2 regions of the Halomonas sp. GD1P12 genome follow, and region 2 is predicted to be linked to the other one. Evidence: predicted binding sites of a transcription regulator. Region 2 holds the regulator's gene; the other holds the start of a gene.

Region 1 (5,073 bases), 710 kb from region 2:
CCCGGGTCGAAGGCCCGGGCCGAATTCCAGATAAGGCCCGGGTATCGCTACGAAAACGGATTGGCTTCAACCACCGGCTTGATTAACGGCTGACTTTATTAACGACTGACTTTATTTATGACTGGTTTCATTAACGTTAGTGGCGCGGGGCCAACTTCGCCAGCCGCGATTGTACGGCGCTGCCCTCGGGGGCATCGCGCAGCGTCATGAGGACCAGAAGCCGCAGCCGCGGAACCAGCGCGATATCGCGCACCGCGGTGTTGAAGTCGGTGTCGTCGCGCGCCGCCAGGCGGTGCAGAAACAGCGGTAGCCGCTCGGCGTCTTCTAGCCACTCCCAGCCGCGCCCGGCGATCGCCGCCAGTACGTCCGGCCCGCACGCCGCTGAGTCCTCGAGCAGCGCCAGATACCAACGCCCTACGGCCGCGCTTTCACTGGCGCCCACCGCGCGTACGCAGGCGCACAGCGTTTCGATATCGCCTTCGCTTGCGGCAAGCTCGCCGCGCTCGATCAGTGCCATTACCAGCCGCTCGTCGAGCGCGCAGTGTTCCAAACACTGACAGAGTGGGCGAATCACATCGCGCTCAAACTGGTTTGCCGTAATCGAATCGGCCAGGCGTTGCTGGGTGAGCGCGTCGCTGCGCACAGTGTAGTCGGCAATACCCTGAAGGCCCAATGCCTGCCAGTCGATGGTCTGCTGACCGCTCAGGTAAGCCTCCACCGGCTCGAAGTGCTGGCTGGCGGGAAGATGCTGGTCGAAGGTGGCGCGAGCGTTGAGCATGGCCTGAAACGGCAGGCTCGGGGTGAAGGCCAGGGGGTTGTCCTGCATGAAGTGCTCACTGCTCGCCTCATTCTGACCAACGTTTGCCACGTTACGCCCCAGGGTTTCCACCAGGCGGTTCAAAAAGCCGTCGCGGGAAGCCGGCGACAGCATGCCCTGTTCGTCGAGGGCAAAGGCGAGAAACCAGATCGCGGGCTCGGCCATGTCGCCGATGCGAAACGCGACGGCCACGCGCGCCTGCCCCTGCCAGGGCATGGGCCAAGCCGTCTCACCGCGCTCGAAGGCGGCCAGCGTCTCTCGCGGGCACGGGGTGACGCGTCGGCCCATATGGTAAATGGCCACCTCGGCGCCGCTTCGCTTAAAGAACTCGTCCAGGGTATTCAGTGCTTGCATGTGATCCTTTCCTTTCGCGAACGGGCACTCTACCTTGAGCCGCTCCCGGTGTCAGCCGGAGTTTGCGCGCTGACGCCTCTTGATGATCAAAAATTGAACAACTTGACCCAGGGCCCATCGCCGTAAGCGTCTCGTCACCTTTCCATAGTTTATCCACAGCCTCTTGCAGGTTTTCTGTGAATCCGTGGATAACCGTAAAAGTGGCGGCAAAGCGATGCGCGCCCTCATGGCAACGCGGGCGCGAAAAGGCGATAATGGCACGTTCATGCACCGACTCCCCAGGAGCTTATGAGCGTACATCCATCGCTTCACCAGTCGCTGCGCGAGCTCGAAGCCGCGATGAAGGCGGCCGGCCTCTGGCGTATGCCCACCCCGGATGCCCCGGCGTTCGAGAGCCGTCAGCCATTTTGCGTCGATACCATGTCGCTGCCGCAGTGGCTGCGCTTCGTCTTCATCGCAAGACTCGACGCGCTGGTCGAGGCCAAGGCGCGAATGCCGGCAAAGTGCGAGGTCGCCCCGGCGGTCGCCGCCTATCTTCAGCAGGAGAAGGTGCGCGCAAGCGATCAACTGCTGGTCGTTCAGGCCGTCGAGCGCGTCGACAAGGTCGTGACCGAAGGCTAGAAATGCCGCTTACCTGTTAAGCACTGGCATGCCAAAAGCCCGGCGTCGAGCGTCGGGCTTTCTTTTTGCAAGCGTTTGAACGATCCATGGGCTAGAAGCGGTAGCCAATCCCCGCCATGACCACCACCGGGTCGATGTCGATACTGCCGGCCGCGCTTCCCGCCACGGTGGCGTCGCTTTCGATATCCAGGTACCAGGCCGCAGCGTTCAAGCTCCAGTGCTCGTCGATGATCAGATCGAGTCCAAGCTGTCCCGCCGCGCCCCAGCTGTCGTCCAGCGCCAGCCCCACGCCGTCGATATCTACTTCCTCGCTTGAAAAACGGGTGTAGTTGACCCCGGCGCCGACGTAAGGCTGAACCCGCGACTGGGTGCCGCCGAGCGGGTAGTACTGCAGTGTCAGCGTCGGTGGCAGGTGTTTGGTCGAGGCGATGTTGTCGCCGTTCAAGCGAACGTCGTGCTCGAAGGGGAGGGCGGCGAGCAGCTCGACGCCGAGCTTGTCGTGAAAACGGTAGCCGAGTGTAAAGGCGAAGCCCGACTTATCCTCGACATCGACACCAAGGTCGCCCAGCGCCGTATCGAGCGTGCCGTTATCACTTTTAGGGGCGACCTTGGCGACCCCGATGCGGGTGAAGAAATCGCCCTGGCCGTAGGCCAGCGCCGGGGTGCTGGTAATGAGGGCGGCCGCGGCGAACCCGGTGGCAGTGATAGTGGTAGTCCAGAGTCGACCCATGATGCTTCCCTCGTGATAGCGTGACGTTTGGCGCTGATAGCGTTGGTACAGCGTAACGCCAGCGGCAGAGGGCCTTTTTGATCTGGCTCAACGACTTAAGCGACGGGGTACAAAAAAGGCCACCCGAAGGTGGCCTTGCAAGCGTCTGGGCGACTAGCGTTCGATATGGCGATACTCGCCGGCATCGCGAGTGGCGCTACTAACCACCATGATCGCGATGAACGAGGCGATGAAGCCCGGGATGATCTCGTAGATGCCCGGCCCGCCCAGAAATTCGGCGTTGAAGCCCAGCGTGATCCAGAGCATCACGGTCACTGCACCCACCACCATACCGGCAATGGCACCGGCGCCGTTGGTGCGCGACCACATCAGCGACAGCAGAATCAGCGGACCGAAGGCCGCGCCGAAACCTGCCCAGGCGTTACTCACCAGCCCCAGTACCTGAGACTCCGGGTCGGAGGCGATGATCGCGGCAACGATCCCCACCAGCGCCACGCTCACTCGGCCCACGGTCACGGTCTCTTTCTCGGAGGCCTCCTTGCGCAAGAACAGCCGGTAGAAGTCTTCGGTCAGCGACGACGAGGCGACCAGCAGCTGGCTCGAAATGGTACTCATCACCGCCGCCAGCAGCGCCGCGTAGAGGAAGCCGGTGATCAGCGGGTGGAAGAGCAGGTCTGCGAGGATGATGAAGATCGTCTCCGGGTTTTCCACGTCCATGCCGTTACGGATGGCGTAGGCGCGCCCGAAGATACCCAGCGATACCGCACCGATCAGCGACACCGCCATCCAGCTCATGCCGATGTTGCGTGCGATCGGCACGTCCTTGAGGCTGCGAATGGCCATGAAGCGCACGATGATGTGCGGCTGACCGAAGTAACCAAGCCCCCAGGTGACTGCGGAGAGCCAGCCGATGAAGGTGAGCCCGTCCGTCCAGGAGAGCAGCGTCGGGTCGACCTCGTTGAGGGTTTGCGAGGCCTGAGTGAAGCCGCCGCCGCCTTCGCCGAACAGCACCACCGCCGGCATGATGATCAGCGCCAGCATCATGATACAGCCCTGCACGAAGTCCGTCAGGCTGACCGCAAGAAAGCCGCCGACCACGGTATAGACCAGCACCACGCCGAGCGTGATGATGATGCCGGTACCGTAGTCGCTGAACCCACCCAGGTTGATCACCCCGGCGAAAGCGCTCTCGAACAGCCGCCCACCGGCGACCAGGCCCGATGCGGTATAGACCGCGAAGAAGACCACGATGACGATTGCCGACACCGTGCGAAGCGACAGCGCCCGCGTCGGAAAGCGGTTGGCCAAAAACGCCGGAATGGTGATGGCGTTGCCGTAATGCACGGTCTGCTCACGCAGGCGCGGTGCCACCAACAGCCAGTTGAAAAACGCGCCCACGAACAGGCCGATACCGATCCAGGCCGAGCCCAGCCCCGAGACGAACATCGCCCCGGGCAGGCCCAACAGCAGCCAGCCGCTCATGTCCGAGGCGCCGGCGGAGAGCGCGGCTACTTTCGGACTCAAGGTTCGCCCGCCGAGCACGTAGTCCTCGGAGGTGGAGGTCGAGGTGCGCATGGCATAGAGGCCGATGCCCACCATGAGCGCAAAATAAGCGAAAAGACTGATCCACACGCCAATAGCCATGGAAGTTCCCCTTTGGATTTTAAGTAAAGATCGGCGCGACTTATTGTTATCGACTCAAAAGCGATTCGCCGGCCGAGCAGTCAATTTTACTTCACCCCCTGAAGGGGTGAAGGTCAAGGTTTTTATTCATCACACGCTATTCGTCACACGCTATTCGTCACCAAGGGCCAGCAGCGAGGCGTTGCCGCCGAGTGCCGCCGTATTGTTGGTGATGGTTTTCTCGGTGACGAAGCGCTGCAGGTAGTGCGGGCCGCCCGCCTTCGGGCCGGTGCCGGAGAGGCCCTGGCCGCCGAAGGGCTGCACGCCCACCACCGCGCCGATGATGTTGCGGTTGATATAGACGTTGCCGACACGAATGCGCTTGGCGATGTGGGCAGCGAACGACTCGTTGCGGCTGTGAACGCCGAAGGTGAGCCCGTAGCCGCGGGCGTTGATGGTATCGATCACCTTTTCGATGTCGCGGGCTTTATAGCGCACGATGTGCAGTACTGGTCCGAACTGCTCGCGCTCGAGCGCCTCGATGCTGTCGATGGTGAAGGCCACCGGCGCCACGAAGGTGCCGTTCTGGGTGTACTGAGCCGCCATCGGCGTTTCGGCGACCAGACGGTTCTCGCCCTTGAGCTTTTCGATGTGCGCCATCAGCCCTTCGCGAGCTTCCTCGTCGATCACCGGGCCGACGTCGGTGCCGAGATCGCGCGGGTCGCCGATGCGCAGCTCGTTCATCGCGCCCTGGAGAATCTCGATGACCCGGTCGGCGATGTCATCCTGCAGGTAAAGCACGCGCAGTGCCGAGCAGCGCTGGCCGGCGCTTTGAAACGCGGACTGGATCACATCGACCACCACCTGTTCCGGCAGGGCGCTGGAGTCCACGATCATCGCGTTCATGCCGCCGGTTTCGGCGATCAGC
Region 2 (5,073 bases):
GCCGAGCGCCGCGCAGTGGACGGCATCACCATGGCCGGCTTCATGCTGGCGCGGGTGAGTGAGTGCATGCGCGCCCCGCTTGTGCTCGACGCCCGCGAGCCGCTCCAGCAGGCGGTGCATACGCTGCTGGCGCAGCAGGCCGACAGCCTGCTGGTAAGCGCAAAAGGCGGCTACGCCATGGTGACCAAAACGGATCTGCTGCGTGCGTTAGCGGTGGAGAAAACGCCGGCATCGACGCCGCTCGAGGCGCTGACGCCCACGGGGCTGGTCACCGTTACCCCGCAGCAGTACCTGTTCGAGGCGCTGGTGCTGATGACGCGCCACCAGATCGCGCGCGTGGTCGTGATGGACGGCGAAGCCCTGGCCGGCATCGTCGAGCTTCCCGACGTGCTGAGCTACTTTTCGAGCCGCAGCTACGTGGTGGGGCTTCAAATCGAAAAGGCCGGCGACTTGAAGGCGCTTGCCCAGGCGAGCCGACGCACCCCGGAGCTCGTGCGGGCGCTAATGGCCCAGGGGGTGAAGCTTCGTTTCGTCATGGAACTTCTGGCGGCGCTCAACGCCCGCATCCATCACAAGGCTTTCGGCTTTGGCGCGCCGGACGCCCCTACGCAGCGGTGCTGTCTGGTGGTGATGGGCAGCGAAGGCCGCGGCGAGCAGATTCTCAAAACCGACCAGGACAACGCCCTGATTCTTGCGGACGACGCCAGCTGGCCAGAGGCGTCGGCGGCGATGCAGGCGCTCACCCGTACGCTGGTCGAGCTGGGCTACCCGCCGTGCCCGGGTAACATCATGGTTTCCAACCCCGAGTGGGTCGGGAGCGTGGCGACCTGGCAGGCGCGGATCGAGCGCTGGGCCGAGAAGCGCGACGGCGACAGCCTCATGAAGCTTGCCATCATGCTCGACGCCCGGGCCGTGGCCGGCAACGCCGAGCTTGCCCGGCGCGTGCGCCAGGCGCTCTACGCGCGCTGCGCCGACGATGAGCTTTTGCTGAGCTATCTGGCGCGGGCGGCGCTGAGTTTTTCCACGCCGCTGACGCTGTTCGGCTCGTTGAAAAAGCGCGAGCACGGCATCGACATCAAAAAGGGCGGGATTTTTCCTATCGTGCATGGCGTGCGCACCATGGCGCTGGAGCGGCGCATCGACGCCGAAAGCACCTTCGAGCGCCTCGAGGCGCTGGTGGCCGACGGCCGGCTGGAACATCGCTTCGCCGAGGACCTGGGCGAGGCGCTGGCGCTTTTCAGCGAGCTTCGCCTGCGCCAGCAGTTGGCGGCCCCAAACGGCCAGGCGGCGCTCGCCAACCACGTGGTGGTGCAGAGCCTGTCGTCGCTCGAGCGCGACCTGCTGCGCGAGGCGCTGCACATCGTCAAGGAGTTCAAGGCGCGCCTGACCCACCGATACCACCTGGAGTACTCATAGCGGTATGCAATTGACGACTCGACACTTTTCACTCTTTGGCGGCTCGCTGCGTAGCTTGTTCAAGCGCGAGAGCGACCGCCGACGGCTGGCCGGTTCGCCCTTCGAGTGGCTGTTCCATCCTTATCTTGGCGAGGAGCTGGTGGCGCTGGCGTTTCGCTTCGCCCCGACCGATCCGATTTTGAGCGTGGCCGCAGTGGTGTTCAACGAGCGCCGCGTGCTGACCCAAAACGCCTGGGTGGCAACGCTTGCCGATCGCCACACGGTGGCAAGGCGTGCGCTGCGCCGCCACCAGGTGGAGCATCCGACCCCGGCGCTCATGGCGCCCACGGCGGAAAACATCGCCACGCTCGCCGAGTTCATTGGCAATCGTCCGGTCGTTGGGTGGGGGCTCGATCAAACGCTTGGGCCGGTCAACCGGCTGTTCGACCAGCGGCTGGGTTTCGAGCTGCCCAACGCCCAGGTCGATATCGAACGCCTCTACCAGCGCCGTCAGAAGCGCTCGTCGATCGACCCCCGGCTGGCGCCGGATCTCGACCAGGCGCTTCGCCATGCGCGGCTGACGCCCCCCGGTGCGACGTCGCTTCTGGGCGAGGCGAGCGCCTGCGCGCTTTTATACATGCGTCTTACGCGCGACGCCGCGCTCGAGGCGTGAGCGGCGCTCGACGTTATTGGGTGGGGGCGGGAGTCTTGATAGAATGAGCGCCTTATCCTCATCACCGGCAGTGCGTACACCATGCAGCAACCCGATCACTTCGACCCCGTCGCGTTGGAAGCTGTCGCGTCCAACGGTTCAGCCGAGCTTCACGACGTCAAACAGAAGCGCGAATTCAACAAGTTGCAGAAAAGGCTTCGGCGCGAGGTCGGCAACGCCATTCTCGATTACAACATGATCGACGAAGGCGACCGGGTGATGGTGTGCCTGTCCGGCGGCAAGGACAGCTACACCATGCTCGAGATTTTGCGCAATCTGCAGCGCAACGCGCCGGTGAACTTTTCGCTGGTGGCGGTGAATCTCGATCAGAAGCAGCCGGGGTTCCCCGAGCACGTGCTGCCGCGCTACCTCGACGCCCAGGGCGTGGAGTACCACATCCTCGAGCGCGATACCTACTCGGTGGTGAAGGAGAAAACGCCGGAGGGCAAGACGACCTGCGCGCTCTGCTCACGGCTCAGACGCGGCTCGCTCTACGGCTTCGCTGAAGAGATCGGTGCGACCAAGATCGCGCTGGGCCATCACCGCGAAGACATTCTCGAAACGCTGTTTTTGAACATGTTCTTCGGCGGCTCGCTAAAGTCCATGCCGCCGAAACTGCTCTCTGATGACGGCAAGAACATCGTCATTCGCCCGCTGGCTTACTGCAAGGAAGCGGACATCGCCGAGTTCTCGCGGCTGATGGAATTTCCGATCATTCCCTGCAACCTGTGCGGCTCGCAGCCGAACATGCAGCGCCAGGAGGTCAAGAAGATGCTCGCCGAGTGGAACAGGAAATTCCCGGGTCGGCTCGAAAGCATGTTCAAGGCGGTCACCAACGTGGCGCCTTCGCAGCTGGCCGACCGCGCGCTTTTTGACTTCCAGGGGCTCGAGGCCAAACAGGCCGAACTCAAGGCCGGGCGTATTTCGGCGCTCAACCTGGGCTGATCCAGCGTCAGTTTACCGCTTCCTCATCGGCCAGGGTAATGAGCCTGGCCATGTCCAGAATGTTCACTTCCCGCCCGGATACCGCGACGACCTGCTGGCTTTGAAGGCGGCTCAGAATGCGGCTGACCGTCTCGACGGCCAAGCCAAGGTAGTTGCCGATATCCGCCCGCGCCATGGAGAGGCGAAAGCTGTAGGGCGAGTAGCCGCGGCGGCGAAAGCGATCCGAGAGCGTCGTGAGAAAGGTCGCCAGGCGCTGGTCGGCGGTCTTGCGCGATAAAAGGCGCATCATGCGCCGGTCGTCGCGAAGCTCCTTGCTCATGCTGCGATAAAGCTGGGTCCTGAGTTCGGGAAGCTCCTCGGAAAGCGTGTCCAGATGCTTGAAGGGAATTTCGCACACGGTGGTGGTTTCCAGCGCAATTACGCTGCCCGGGTAGGTCTCTTCGTCGATGCCGTCGAGGCCCACCAGCTCGCTTGGCAGGTAGAAGTTGGTGAGCTGCTCGAAGCCCGAGCCTTCGCTGGTGACCTGCTTGAGACTGCCCGAGCGCACCGCAAAGACGCTCGAAAAACGCTCGCCCTGATGAAACAGCGCCTCGCCCTTTTTGAGCGGCGCGCGGCGGCGAATGATCGCGTCGAACTGGCTGATATCCTCGATCTGAAGCGCCAGCGGCAGGCACAGCGAGCTCAGGCTACAGGTCTGACAGCGAGGGGCTTGCAAAAGCGCCGAGCGCTGGCGGGCGGGAGTCGACATTACCATCTCCTTATAAACCGTAGGTGCCCATTATAGGATTCTTGAGTAGCGCTGGGCGAGCGGCGCCGACAGATGAGCGTCGAAGGCCATCGCCAGATGGCGGATCAACAGCCGACCGATTGGCGTCACGTTCAACACCGCGCCCGTGCGCTCGATCAAACCGTCACGTTCGGCCTGGGCGAGCCGTGACAGCGCATCAGCAAAGTAAGCCTCGGCGTCGATGTCAAAGCGCGCGCTGATCAAGGCCAGGTCCAGGCGCATATCGCACATCAGCCGCTCGATCACCGCGCGGCGAATCAGATCGTCCTGGCTCAAGCGAAGGCCCTTGCAGGTCGCCAGTCGCCCCTCATCGAGCGCCGCGGCGTAGTCGTCGAGCTTGACCGGGTTTTGCGCGTAAACGTCATCGATACGCGAAATGGCCGACACGCCCAGCCCGATCAGATCGCACTGCGCGTGGCTCGAGTAGCCCTGGAAGTTACGCGCAAGCGTGCCCTCGCGCTGGGCGATCGCCAGGCTGTCCTCGGGCAGGGCGAAGTGATCCATGCCGATATGCACGTAGCCCGCACTGGCCAGCATTTCGATGCTTTTACGCAACATGGCGAGTTTTTCGTCAGCGCCGGGAAGCTCGGCTTCATCGATGCGCCGCTGCGGCGCGAAGCGCGCGGGCAGGTGGGCGTAGTTGAAAAGCGAAAGCCTGGCCGGCCCCAGCTCGATCACCTGAGAGAGCGTATCGGCAAAGCGGCGCTCGCTCTGGCGTGGAAGGCCATAAATCAAATCCACGTTGAGCGAGCCAAAGCCGAGCCGGTGCGCCTCGTCCATCAGCGTTTCGGTCAGCTGCCTTGGCTGGACGCGGTTGATGGCGCGCTGCACGTCCGGGTCCAGGTCCTGCACACCCAGGCTCAGTCGGTTGAAGCCGAGCGACTGCAGATGGCGCAGGGTGAACACGTCCGCCTCGCGCGGGTCGATCTCGATGGCGTAATCGCGGTGCGGGTCGCTCGAGAGCCCGAAGCGGGCATCCAATCGATCGATCAAATCGCCCATTTGCGACAGCGTCAAAAAGGTTGGCGTGCCGCCGCCCCAGTGAAGCTGCTCGACCGGGCGCGAGGTGTCCACGTGGCGCGCGGCGAGCACCATCTCCCGGTCGAGGCGTGAAAGGTACGGCTCGGCGAGCTGACGGTTTTTGGTGGCGATCTTGTTGCAGGCGCAGTAGAAGCAGATCTTCTCGCAAAACGGGATGTGCACGTAGAGCGAAAGCGCCCGGCCGCTTGGGTTG

Evidence for each region. Region 2 encodes FNR, which switches genes on or off when oxygen is low (the NO sensors DNR and NnrR bind a similar motif). Its sites were predicted from a motif close to TTGATNTANATCAA; they were not measured.
Region 1: a site for FNR is predicted at 2,600-2,613, ahead of OCT39_RS06330 (OmpW/AlkL family protein). Genes of this name have one in related genera too.

Annotation. Positions count from the first base shown of each region.
Region 1 is NZ_CP107007.1:1,358,840-1,363,912, forward strand. It holds gene OCT39_RS06320 (DUF3549 family protein) at 137-1,171, opposite strand; gene OCT39_RS06325 (YqcC family protein) at 1,460-1,792, shown strand; gene OCT39_RS06330 (OmpW/AlkL family protein) at 1,884-2,522, opposite strand; gene putP (sodium/proline symporter PutP) at 2,676-4,166, opposite strand; gene putA (bifunctional proline dehydrogenase/L-glutamate gamma-semialdehyde dehydrogenase PutA) at 4,317-5,073, opposite strand, start outside.
Region 2 is NZ_CP107007.1:651,184-656,256, forward strand. It holds gene OCT39_RS03065 (putative nucleotidyltransferase substrate binding domain-containing protein) at 1-1,416, shown strand, start outside; gene OCT39_RS03070 (DNA polymerase III subunit epsilon) at 1,421-2,068, shown strand; gene ttcA (tRNA 2-thiocytidine(32) synthetase TtcA) at 2,150-3,052, shown strand; gene fnr (fumarate/nitrate reduction transcriptional regulator Fnr) at 3,060-3,800, opposite strand; gene hemN (oxygen-independent coproporphyrinogen III oxidase) at 3,831-5,073, opposite strand, start outside.